3 regions of the Arthrobacter sp. Z5-13 genome follow, and region 1 is predicted to be linked to each of the others. Evidence: riboswitches for the same ligand, from Rfam matches in the RefSeq annotation. Region 1 holds a riboswitch; each other region holds the start of a gene.

Region 1 (4,205 bases):
CCATGCCTGAATTTCCACAGATGTGGACCGACATGCTGGCACAGGGACCCGACTCCGGTACCCGTCGTGGGCCACGGCACGCCCGGGAAGAGGCTTCCACCGGTGGCACGCAGCACTGATTCCTGGGATGAGTCCGATGTCCGGATCCGTCCGAGCAAGAAGGGCTCCCGCCCACGCACCAAGGACCGTCCCAGCCACGATGACGCCGTTACCGGCAGGATCATCACGGTAGACCGTGGCAGGTACACCGCCGTCGTGGGCGAAGACTCCGGAAACGAACGGATAGTGGTAGCCGCCCGTGCACGGGAGCTTCGCCGCTCCCCAGTGGTGGCTGGCGACTTCGTGTCGCTGGTGGGAGACGTTTCAGGAGAGCCTGACACGCTTGCGCGACTCGTCAGGATTCAAGACCGCAAAACACTGCTGCGCCGAAGCGCGGACGACACCGATCCTATTGAGCGCGCTGTAGTTGCCAATGCGGATCAGCTCGTCATCGTGGTTGCAGCCGCCAACCCGGAACCCCGTACGGGTTTCATCGATCGCGCACTCGTTGCAGCGTACGACGCCGGCATCGACCCCCTGCTGCTCGTCACCAAGGCGGACGTCAAGGATCCTGCAGAGCTGTTGGCCAACTACCGTCACCTGGATTTCCCCGTCATTATCAGTCGGACGGCTGACTCAGCGGCTTCAGGTATCGATGCCCGCTCGGATGATGGGCTGTCCGCCCGCCTGGACCGCGAAGCAGTCGCTCAGCTGCGCCATCACCTTGACGGCAAGGTCACCGTCATGCTTGGCCACTCGGGGGTTGGCAAGTCCACCATGGTGAATGCCCTCACCGGTGCCGAGCGGGCCACCGGAGGCGTCAATGCCGTGACGGGCCGCGGCCGCCACACGTCGTCGTCGGCCCTTGCCTTGAAAGTCACCGGCGCTCCGACGGGAAGCTGGATCATCGACACTCCCGGAATCCGCTCATTCGGCTTGGCGCACGTGGATCCGGACAGGATCCTGCACTCCTTCCCGGACCTTGAGCCCGGGACTGAGGCTTGTGAACGCGGCTGCAAGCACGACGCCACGGCCGTTAACTGCGGAGTGGATGCCTGGGTTGCCGCAGGGCATGCCGGCGCTTCCGGCGCCGCGCGGCTCGCTTCGCTGCGCCGCCTCCTCGGCACAGATCCGCGCATGGAAGCCCAGGAAACAAAGGAACTCGGGAGCGTCTCCTAGGGACCCGCTGCGGTCATATTGGCAGCGTTCCCACACGGCCTCCCGGCCTGAAGGCCGCCGAGACGGTAGTTTGGAACCATGACCCAACCCGCTTCGAGCTACAACGATGACCTGCGCCTAGCCCATGTCCTGGCCGACTCAGTGGACGACCAGACCATGAGCCGCTTTAAGGCGCTTGACCTACAGATCGAAACGAAGCCTGATCTGACACCGGTTACAGACGCTGACAAGGCGGCCGAGGAGTCCATCCGCGGGCAGCTGTCGCGCTCCCGCCCCCGTGACGCCGTCCTGGGTGAGGAGTTCGGAAGCTCAGGGCACGGTTCCCGCCGCTGGATCATCGATCCCATTGACGGAACCAAAAACTTCGTTCGAGGCGTGCCTGTCTGGGCCACCCTCATCGCCCTCGTGGATGAAGGCGAACCCGTGGTTGGACTGGTCAGTGCACCGGCTCTGGGCAAACGCTGGTGGGCGGCCAAAGGCGCGGGGGCATACATGGGCCGATCCCTCGCTGCGGCCACCAGACTGCGGGTCTCGAACGTTTCCGAACTGTCGGACGCTTCGTTGTCCTACTCCAGCCTTGGTGGCTGGAAAGAGCGTGGGAACCTCGATGAGTTCCTGGGATTGACCGAGGAGGTCTGGAGGACACGGGCTTACGGGGATTTCTGGTCCTATTGCCTGGTTGCAGAGGGTGCTGTGGACATAGCCTGCGAACCCGAACTGAATCTGTACGACATGGCGGCCCTTGTTCCCATCGTGACCGAAGCCGGCGGGCGGTTCACCTCACTGGAGGGCGCCGACGGTCCTTTCGGCGGCAATGCCCTGGCCACCAACTCGATCCTCCACTCCGAGGTGCTCAAGCGGCTCAATCCCGATCTGGACGACCTCTTGTAGGTTGAGCCATCTGACGAATTATTGACGGCGGAACATCCAGCTACGGGTGTTCCGCCGTCGCTTTGTTCGGCCAAACGGCCTTTTGTCTACCCGCCGTAACAATCGACTTAACATTGGGATCAACTTTTTCATGACTCCCCGAATGTCTTAAGCTCGATAGCAGGTCACGAGTGCCAGCGCTAAACCCCGGTTTGCTGGCCGGCAACCCTCCATTCGCGGTGGGGTGCCCCGGGTGACGACCAGGCCGGTCCGGAACGGACCCGGCAAGCGCGGATCCCTGCTAAGGGGTCCTGTCCCAGTGAGGTCCTCTTGACTACTGCCATTTACTCCCCCAACGCCGCCGCTGATGCCTCTTTTAACGAACCGCACGCCGGCCTCTCCGTTTCCCGACGACCGCTGGCAGCCGTTAGCGGTGCGGAAATCCAGGCGCCGCTCATCCAAGGCGGAAACATCCGCTACGCCAACCTCGACTATGGCGCGTCGGCTCCGGCACTCTCGGTTGTCTCCGCCTACCTGAATGAGATCCTGCCGTATTACGCGAGTGTTCACCGCGGTGCCGGCTACGCCTCACAGATCAGCACCTCCGTGTACGAGAATTCACGCAGCATCGTCCGCGAGTTCGTTGGCGGACGCTCCGACGATTCCGTGATTTTTACGCGCAACACCACCGATTCGCTGAATCTCCTGGCCGGTTGCCTTCCCGTAACTGCTGGACAGCACCTCGGTGAAGTGCTGTATCTCGACATCGAACACCACGCCAACCTTCTGCCGTGGCAGGGGGTCCCCCACCGCAGCGTCGTGGCAGAAAACACCCTCGCCGGTACCATCGCCAACCTCCGCGCGGAGCTGGAACAAGGTGACATCAGCCTGCTTGCCATCACTGGAGCCTCAAACGTCACCGGTGAAATCCTGCCCATTCGTGAACTGGCAGCGCTGGCACACGAATTCGGTGCCAGGATCGTCGTTGACGCAGCCCAGCTTGCTCCGCACCGCCGCATCAACATCGCAACGGACGACGTCGATTACCTCGCCTTTTCGGGTCACAAGCTCTACGCGCCGTTTGGTTCCGGCGTCCTGGTGGGCAGGCCGGACTGGCTCGACGCCGGTACACCGCACCTTGCAGGCGGCGGCGCGGTCCGCGAAGCCAGACTGGACAGTGTCAGCTGGACAACCGGCCCTGCACGCCATGAGGGCGGCTCCCCGAACGTGCTTGGCGCAGCGACGCTTGCCCGGGCCACCCAGGTCATTGCTGCTCTGGACCAGGACCTGTGGCACGCCCACGAGTCGGCCATCCGCTCCTTCCTGGTCGAAGGACTGCAGAAAATTGAAGGCGTCACCGTTCACCAGATCTTCAGTGACACCGAATCCGACACGGACACCATCGGGGTGGTCAACTTCTCAGTTGAGGGCTACGACGCAGGCCTTGTAGCCGCATACTTGTCCGCGGAGCACGGCGTGGGTCTCCGCGACGGCCGTTTCTGCGCCCATCCGCTCCTGAAGCGCCTGGGACTGCCCTCAGGATCGTTGCGGGCGAGCTTCGGCCTGGGCTCCCGTCTCGAGGATGCCCAGCGGCTGCTGGCGGGCATCGAGGAGCTGCGCCGTACGGGTCTCGGCTGGGATTATGTGGTGGACGCCGGACGCTGGGTGCCGGCAAATGACAGCCGCACGTACCCGGAATGGGCACCAAACACTCCGGGGACTGCCGGAGCCGCGCCCTGCACTGAAGACTGACCAGCGCTAAAGGGGTAAATTCTAGGGGTAACCAACAGCCGGCCAGAGGAGAGTACGCGTGGCGCGGGGAGGCCCCAAACTTCATCAGCAACGCCGCCGCGAACTGGGAATGGCTTTCCAGGACGGCGGCGAGCACTATGACCGCGTCCGCCCGGGTTACCCTCTGGACTCAGTGGATTGGCTTCTGCCCTCCACTGCTCATGATGTTGCCGACGTCGGAGCCGGAACCGGAAAGTACACCGCGCTGCTGGTCCAACGCGGGCTGCAGGTGACCGCCGTCGATCCTTCCCAGGACATGCTTGAACAGCTACAGAGGGCGATGCCCGCCGTGACGGCGGTTGAGGGCACTGCGGAGTCCACGGGCC
Region 2 (4,205 bases), 1.5 Mb from region 1:
GGGTCTGATACGCCCGCAGGTAAGGGGAAACATAGACGCACACCTGCTGACCGTCCAGCTGACGGCGAACCTCGTCCCCGGCCCTCTTGGCCTGCTCCAGTCCCGCAAGCGTGAGGGGGATGCGGTAATCGGGTACGCGGTTGTAAATCGAGGTATCGGCGTTGGCGGCCGACTGGCCATGCCGGATCATGATAATTTTCCCGGGCGCGCTCATAAGCCTCAAGCATAGGGGCAGGTGCGTCTTGTACCGGGCGGGTACAGGAAAGAACCAGCAAATGCATGCAAGATAGGAACATGCTGGTGCCATCCCGCCGTCGTCTGCGGATCGAAGTATTGATTGTCCTGGGCCTCTCCCTGGGCCAGTCCGCCGTCTACTCCGTAGTGCAGCTGCTGGACAAGATGAGCCAGGCACCCCTGGCCCAGGGCACGTCCACCCTCAACCGCTCCCAAAGTACGCGCGAATACTTTGACCTGACCTACCAGTTGCTGGATATCGCGTTTGCTCTGGTGCCGGTACTCCTGGTCTTCTATTTCCTCACCGAACAACGCCCGGAAGGCCATCGGGGGCAGTCCGCCTTCGGCAGGCTCGGCTTCGACCTGACCCGGCCGGGGAAAGACCTGCTGCAGGGAGTGGGACTCGCCGCCCTGATCGGCATCCCCTCGCTGGCGCTTTACGCTGTCGGCAGGCAACTCGGCATCACTACGGCCATCATCCCCAGCGCCCTTGACGACTACTGGTGGACTATTCCCGTGCTGATCCTCTCCGCCGTCCGGCACGGAATCGTCGAGGAAGTCATCGTGGTGGGCTATCTCCTCAACCGCCTCGGCAAATTCGGCTGGAGTGTGCCGCTGGCCATCTTCACCAGCGCCGTGCTCCGGGGAAGCTACCACCTGTACCAGGGCTTTGGCCCCTTCATCGGCAACGCTGTGATGGGCGCGGTGTTTGCGTGGCTTTACACCCGGACGCGCAGGGTAATGCCGCTGGTGATTGCCCACGCCCTGCTGGATATCGTTGCCTTCGTTGGCTTCAGCCTCTTCGGCAAGGCAATCGGGCTGGGATAAGGCTTAAAGGAATTCGGCCGCCATCAGCAGGTGACGTCATTGGCACCCGCTGTTGGCGGCCGAAGCGTTGTGGGCGAACTTTGCCCAAGGGTAAAGGGGAGCTCTCCAAAGAAAGAGATCCTCCCCGCAGTGGCGGGATCAGATGGTGACTGCTCCGGTGGGGGTTTCGAACGTGACGGACAGAATCCCCGGCGTTCCGTGCGGAGCCAGCCAGTTCACGGCAACGTCTTCAAGCGGCCTTTCCACGGGCTCGCCCAGCCATTCAGTGACCCGCTCGGCTGATCCGGCAATGGTGAGGCTGGACATCTTGACGTTGCTTGGGTACGCGTTGGACGGGTGAAGTGACGCGTCACCTTCCCACTTGAGCATGTACGGAACCTGGGGATCCGCGATGAGTCCCAGGATGCCGATTTGCTTCCATACGAGTTCGCGTCCGTCCGGGAATTTACGGTTGCCGTTCACGGCAGCGCGGCCAAGCCGCTCCTCGAACGGTCCAAGGTCGTCTACTTCGACGCACCAGCCCATCCAGCCGCCGCCAGCCGCCGAGCGGGCCCGGACGGCCTGCCCGAAGGGAGCTTTATCTGATGCCGGGTGGTCAAGGACCTCCACAACTTCAAGGTATTTGTGCCCGGCCAGCGGGATGATCATGTTTCGGGTTCCAAAGCGGGGATGTACCCCGCCCTTCACAGCTTCGACGCCCAAAGCGGACGAAATTCGTTCGGTGGTGGCCGCGAGGCCATCGTTTTCACAGGCGTAAGAGACGTGATCCATGCGCATAGCTTCATCTTGGCACTTTGTGATGAGCCTCTCAGCTTAGGGTAACCTAACTGCGCTATGATCCGCCCCGCCGTCGCCCTTTGTCCTCATGAGTCATATTGGTGTCACAATCTTCGCTATTACGGCTCGGTTCTTCGTAGACTTTGAAAAGGTCATGAGTGCCAGCAACAGCCCCGGCTTGCTGGCCGGCAACCCTCCTTCCGCGGTGGGGTGCCCCGGGTGAAGACCTGGCCTGTCGGTCAGCTGACGGCAGGCAAGCGCGTAGAAAAGGTCCTCTTATGACGATTGCCGTCAACCGCACCGGCATACCCGGAATCCAACTGCCGGGAGCATCTCTGCCCGCAACGCAACCCGTTGCACCTCCGGAGAGCGTTCCGGACGGAACCGTCCGGAACCTCACCATCGGCGGCCTCGAACTCGAAGCCGGGGGCCACCTTCCCGACGCCACGCTGGCCTACGAAACCTGGGGAACCCTCAACACTGATGGCTCCAATGCCGTCCTCATCCAGCATGCCCTGACCGGAAGCACCCACGTTACGCGCGGTGAGAGCGAGGAGGAGGGCTGGTGGGAGCAACTCGTGGGTCCGGGAGCCCCCGTTGACACAGATAAGTTCTTCGTGGTCTCCATCAACATCCTCGGTGGCTGTTACGGGTCCACGGGACCCTCCAGTCCGGCACCGGATGGCCGTCCCTGGGGCTCACGGTTCCCGTTGGTGACATTGCGGGACACCACAGCAGCGGAAGCGCGCCTTGCTGACGCCCTTGGCATAGGCAGTTGGTATGCAGTGCTGGGCGGCTCCCTGGGCGGTGCCCGGGCCCTTGAGTGGGCCGTGAGCCATCCGACACGGGTGCAGCGCTGCGCAGTGATCTCCATCGGCGCGCGCAGCACTGCAGAGCAGATCGCTTTCGCGCAGGCGCAGACTCTTGCCATCCGGCAGGACATCAACTTCAACGGCGGCGACTACTATGGGGGCCCGGAGCCTGAAGCCGGGCTCGCGTTGGCCCGCCGCATCGCCCACATCACCTACCGTTCAGCTGCTGAACTGGACACCAGATTCAGCCGGGACGCCCAGCATGGCGAAAGCCCGCTGAAGGCCGTGTCGCTGGGGGAGCGTGGCCGGTACCAGGTGGAGAGCTACCTGGACCACCAAGGCAGCAAGCTGGTGAAGCGTTTTGATGCGAACAGCTACATCGCCATCACGGAAGCTCTCATGAGTCACGACGTCAGCCGGGGGCGCGGTTCGCTGCGCAATGCCCTTGCCGGGGCAACCGCCGAGTTCTTTGTGGCCGCAGTGGATACGGACCGGCTGTACTTTCCTGCACAGTCCCACGAACTTGCCCAGGCGCTGCCGGGTGACGTCCCAGTCCACGTCATCGAGGCACCCATTGGCCATGACGGTTTCCTGACGGAGATCGGGCAGCTCAGCGAAGAGTTGCGTAGGAGCTTCTTCCCGTAAGGGTTTGCAGATCGTAGAGTCTTCTGCATTTTTGCAGAGCCTGTCTGCACTTTTCGCCGTTGAGCCTGCACGGATGTGAGGCCATACTCGATGAATCCGGCGGTTCGTGGTGCAGGTCACCAGCGTCCGTCTTCGAATGGTTCCACGTGGCGTCGACGTAGACGCTGAAGGAGTTCGCATCATGAGTACGGAAAACTCCGCCGCAAGGCGCGCAGAAGAAACTGATATCAAAGCTTCAGGGCTCAGGAAAGTTGTCACCGCCTCCATGGCCGGGACCGTGGTGGAGTGGTACGAGTTCTTCCTCTACGCTTCGGCCGCAACCCTCGTCTTCGGCAAGATGTTTTTTCCGAACTCGGGGACGGAGCTGGACGGCATCATCGCAGCCTTCGTCACCTACGCTGTCGGCTTCGTGGCACGTCCCATCGGCGGAATTGTCTTTGGCCACTTCGGCGACAAGTTCGGCCGGAAGCAGCTCCTGCAGCTGAGCATCATCCTGGTGGGCGTATCCACCTTCCTGATGGGCTGCCTTCCCACCTTCGGCGAAATCGGCTACTGGGCGCCGGCGCTGCTCGTCTTCCTTCGTTTCGTCCAGGGCTTCGCTGTGGGAGGGGAATGGGGAGGCGCCGTGCTTCTCGTTGCAGAGCACAGCCCCAGCGCTTCCCGTGGATTCTGGTCCAGCTGGCCCCAGGCAGCAGTGCCGGTCGGCAACCTGCTCGCCACCGGTGTGCTTTTCACCCTCTCGGCAGTGCTGTCGTCCGCCGACTTCCTGGGCTGGGGATGGCGCATAGCGTTCTGGCTGTCCGCGGTGATCGTCGTCGTCGGCTACTACATCCGCACGAAAGTCAGCGACGCCCCCATCTTCCTCGAGGCACGTAAGGAAGTGGCGGTGGAGAAAAAGGGCTATGGCGT
Region 3 (4,205 bases), 1.2 Mb from region 1:
CCCTTCCTGCTGATGGCCAGGAACTGCAGTACCCGCGCCTGAAGGGCGCCGGGTTCTGATGCTGGGAAATAAACCAACACAAATGGCGGTCGGTACCGCCACAATATATACGACGTCAGACCTGCTTGAGCGCCTGCTCCAGGTCGCCGATGAGGTCATCCACGTCCTCCAGGCCCACGGAGAGCCGCACCACGCCGTCAGTGAGCCCGATGGCTGCCCGGCCTTCCGGGCCCATCGCCCGGTGGGTGGTGGTGGCCGGGTGGGTGATGAGGGACTTGGAATCGCCAAGGTTGTTGGAGATGTCGATGATTCCCAGGGCGTCAAGGAGGGCAAACGCGGCGTCCTTGGCGGTGCGCCCCGCCGAGGGGTTCAGCTCCAGGGTCAGCACCGTTCCTCCGGCCTTCATTTGCTTGGCTGCGAGTTCGTATTGCGGGTGCGACTTCAGCAGCGGGTACTTGACCCAGCTGACGCCCGGCTGCTGCTCAAGCCATTCGGCGAGGCGAAGCGCCGAAGCAGAGGAATGGTTGACGCGCAACGACATGGTTTCCAGGCCCTTGGTCAGCACCCAGGCATTGAAGGAGGACAGCGAAGGGCCGGTGTGCCGCATGAGCTGCTTCACGGGGCCGTCGATGAATTCCTTGGTCCCCATGATGGCGCCGCCCAACACCCTGCCCTGGCCGTCAATGTGCTTGGTGCCGGAGTAAACAATGACGTCGGCGCCGAGATCTCCACAACGCTGCAGCAGGGGGGTGGCAAAAACGTTGTCGACGACGACGGTTGCGCCGGCGGCGTGCGCCAGGTCGCTGACCGCCGCGATGTCCACGATTTCCTGCATGGGATTGGATGGTGATTCGAAGAAGACAGCGGTGGTGGGAACTGACAATGCCTCGCGCCACTGGTCCAAGTCCGGGCCGTCGATGAAGACGGTCTCCACGCCCCAGCGTGGCAGGATCTCGTTGAGGATCACAAAGCAGGAACCGAACAGCGAGCGGGCCGCGACCACCCTGTCACCGGCAGCCAGCAGTGCACCGAGGGCTGTGAAGACAGCGGACATACCGGACGCCGTCGCAAAGCAGGCTTCGGTGCCTTCCAAAAGCCGCAGGCGTTCCTGAAAGGTTGCCACGGACGGGTTGCCGTAGCGGGAGTAGACGAAGCGTTCGTCCTCCCCTGTGAAGGCGCGCTCGGCTGCGGCCGCGGATTCGTAAACAAAGCCGGAGTTCAGGAAAACCGGCTCAGCTGTCTCCTGGAAGTTGGTACGGTCGAGCCCGCCGCGAACAGCCTGGGTGTCAGGGCTCCAGCCGGCGGCGTCAGGGTTGAAGGTCACTTAGTTCTTTCCAAGGTTGGTGGGAAGGCCGCGGTTCTTCCAGCCGTTGACGGTGCGCTCGCCGTAGCGGTCGGGCTCGCCTTCAAACCCCTCCAGGACGTTGTACGAGGTGTAGCCGGCTTGGGTTGCGGCGATGGCTGCTGAGATGGAGCGTTGGCCCGACCGACAGAGGAAAATGAGCTCGACGTCGGAGTCCTCGGGCGCCTGCTGCTTGAGCTGGTCGATAAACTCGGTGTTCCTTACTCCGCCAGGGAACGACCAGGAAATGAACAGCGGATCGTTCTCCGTCGCCTTGGTTTCCGGGATACCGATGTGGGCCCATTCGCCCTCAGTCCGGACGTCCACCAGGATGGCGCCGGCTTCGAGTTTGGCCCAGGCATCCGTGGGAGTCAGATCTCCTGCGTAGCTCATGCGTGCCCCTCAAATGCACCTTCGGCGTCGTCAGCGGTTTCATCGGTTTCAAGCCGGTCAACAGCGGTGGCAACTGCGGCGTCGGCGCTGGCGATGGCCGTGGGGAGCACAAGGGCCTGCGCCACGATCACGTTGATGCCGTTGTAGGTGGCAGCCGGGCTTCCGTGCAGCACATAGCCTTCGGCCAACGCAGTGGAGATTCGCTCGCAGAAGCTCCGGTCATCCGGGCCGGTAATCAGGCGGTAGGCCAGTTTTTCTTCCGAAGCGGCCGCTTCGGCGCTGGGGGCCGGAATGGTTTGGGCAGGTGCGTCAGACACGAGGGTCTCCTTCTCTCACGCTTGCAGCTCGATGTGGTCGAATGCCGAGTATTCACCTGAGGCACCCCGCCGCGAAAGGAGGGTTGCCGACCGGTAAGTCAGGGCTTGGCACCGGTTCTCATTACTCCTCAAAAAAGTAACACTTACGACGGCGGCCTGCACCGCCGTCGTCGTCATGTTCCGTAACGGGTGGTCATGTCCACCGTTGCCATTCCGGTCCGCAAGAATTTTCCGCCTGGACGCAAGGGTTGCCCGGGGGCGGACGCAAAGAGTTGATAAGCATACTTGCCATAATGATAGTAAGCATGCTTATGGTAGAGCGTTGGACGTTTTTGCTGAGGAATGCCCTGAAGATGACGTCCAGGGCGCTGGAAGCAATGATCGCAACCAGGAGGAGAGCTGGACGGATGATTCGGAATCAGGACGCCAACACCTGGAGCACGCATCAGCTGCTGTCCATGGCTGCACGGCTCGTTGAACGGCGGCAGGACCGGGCCCTGGCAGCGTTAGGTCTCACTCATGCTGCAGTCATAGCCCTCCAGTGCCTCGATGGTGGTCCCCTGAATCAGGAACGGCTGGCAGCCCAAATAAAAGTCCAGAGCCAAAGCCTGGGCAAAGTGCTGGCGCGCCTTGAAGCCAGCGGCCTGGTGACGCGCTCCCGCAGCCCGGTGGACCGGCGCAGCATAGACGTGGCCATCACGGAAGCCGGGCGGAGGGCGCTGGAAGCCGCACGGCAGGCCGAACGGGATGCCCTGCCCCCAGGCATTTCCCGCCGCCGGTCGCTGCACGATGAGCTTGCCCGGGTAATCGATTTTTTTCCGGACCGGCCGGGTCCGATTCCGGAGATACGGACCGGACCGCAGGCCCTGGTCGAAGTGCGTCCCGAATCCCTTCCCGAGGCCCAGCAAGAGCAGGTTTCCGAGGAGTCCACGGAGCAGGATGAGCCCCCACGAGACCCGGTCTGACATCACCTCAAGACGCTCAAGTGGGCTTTGAAGCCTATTCAGTACCCGCGAAGAGTTCGCTGAGTTCTGCCGTCAGCTGCTTCCGAAGCGCCGGGGTCCCGATTTCCTTCCCGTCAATGTGGTTGACCGGTGCAAGGAGCCGGATGCTGGAAATGAGCCAGACGGCGTCGGCATCCAGCAGGTCCTGCGGTTCCAGCGGGCCGTAGCCCAGCTCCCAGCCAGCTGCCTTGGCAGCAGTGAAAAGAGCACCTTGGGAAGTGCCCGGCAGGATCCCGCTATCCAGTTGGGGAGTGATAAGCCGCTTGGCCGTACGACTGACGCCGCCCTCGTCGACCGTTTGAACATGGGCAAGCAGGACCGTTGAGGTGGGGCCCTCCAGGACCCGGCCGTCCGCGGACGTAAAAATCACGTCGTCAGCGCCCTGCTTATGGGCATACCTCAGGGCAGCCATGTTGACCGCATAGGACAGCGTCTTGGCTCCCAGGAGCAGCCACGGGGCGCGCTCGCCAGCCTCGCTGTCATAGCCGCGATCCAGCAGGATGACGTCAACGCCTGTTTCACGCTGACGCCGGCCGGTGGGAGGCACCGGTGAAGCCTGCACCCAGCAGGTGGGACCGGAGGAGCCTTCGACGCCGCGGGTGACCAGGAGCTTCAGCACCGCTTCGTCTTCCGCCGGGTCCGCAGCAGGATGCGTCGTGCGGTACTCCGCCAACGCAGTGCTGATGGCCAGCCGCCATGCCTCTTGAGCGGGGATGTGAAGGTCCAGGAGCCGGGCGGAACCATCGAGCCGGTCCAGGTGAGCCTGCAGCTTCCGCGGATGTCCGGCTACGGCAAGGAGGGATTCGAAGACGCCATCGCCGCGGGTGGCTCCCTGATCCGTGGCCATCAGTTGAGGCTGTGAGGCGTCGGCAATCCGGCCGCTGGGAAACTCGGGATCAAGGAACACCAGCACCGTGGCGGGAGCAGCAGAAGTCATGCCTCCAGCTTAGTGCGGGCTGCCGCGGGATAGGCTGGGCATTGCCCGCTCCGGAACAGGTCCGGCGGGCTGTGAACTATGGGGGTTCATTTTGCTCTGGCCGTTTCCGTTGGCTGGCACGTTGCCACCGTGGCTCATCTTGTTCCTGAGCCTGCTTGACCTGGTGATCCGCGTCCTGGCCGTTGGAATCATTCCCGGGAACCGCCGTCCCA

Evidence for each region. A riboswitch is a leader RNA that binds a small molecule or an ion and turns the genes downstream of it on or off. The one in region 1 is predicted to bind S-adenosylmethionine.
Region 2: another riboswitch for S-adenosylmethionine. It lies ahead of metX (homoserine O-acetyltransferase MetX); the one in region 1 lies ahead of M1E02_RS07310 (aminotransferase class V-fold PLP-dependent enzyme).
Region 3: another riboswitch for S-adenosylmethionine. It lies ahead of M1E02_RS01705 (DUF1737 domain-containing protein); the one in region 1 lies ahead of M1E02_RS07310 (aminotransferase class V-fold PLP-dependent enzyme).

Annotation. Positions count from the first base shown of each region.
Region 1 is NZ_CP096460.1:1,549,800-1,554,004, reverse strand. Features, by position in the region: gene aroA (3-phosphoshikimate 1-carboxyvinyltransferase) at 1-119, shown strand, start outside; gene rsgA (ribosome small subunit-dependent GTPase A) at 103-1,218, shown strand; gene hisN (histidinol-phosphatase) at 1,297-2,109, shown strand; SAM riboswitch class IV at 2,272-2,385, shown strand; gene M1E02_RS07310 (aminotransferase class V-fold PLP-dependent enzyme) at 2,419-3,840, shown strand; gene M1E02_RS07305 (class I SAM-dependent methyltransferase) at 3,899-4,205, shown strand, end outside.
Region 2 is NZ_CP096460.1:3,072,925-3,077,129, reverse strand. Features, by position in the region: gene M1E02_RS14510 (histidine phosphatase family protein) at 1-190, opposite strand, end outside; gene M1E02_RS14505 (CPBP family intramembrane glutamic endopeptidase) at 295-1,062, shown strand; gene M1E02_RS14500 (VOC family protein) at 1,201-1,839, opposite strand; SAM riboswitch class IV at 1,990-2,105, shown strand; gene metX (homoserine O-acetyltransferase MetX) at 2,118-3,296, shown strand; gene M1E02_RS14490 (MFS transporter) at 3,478-4,205, shown strand, end outside.
Region 3 is NZ_CP096460.1:376,443-380,647, forward strand. Features, by position in the region: gene M1E02_RS01695 (O-succinylhomoserine sulfhydrylase) at 116-1,324, opposite strand; gene M1E02_RS01700 (rhodanese-like domain-containing protein) at 1,325-1,735, opposite strand; gene M1E02_RS01705 (DUF1737 domain-containing protein) at 1,732-2,052, opposite strand; SAM riboswitch class IV at 2,065-2,178, opposite strand; gene M1E02_RS01710 (MarR family winged helix-turn-helix transcriptional regulator) at 2,460-3,017, shown strand; gene M1E02_RS01715 (aminodeoxychorismate lyase) at 3,052-3,993, opposite strand; gene cls (cardiolipin synthase) at 4,085-4,205, shown strand, end outside.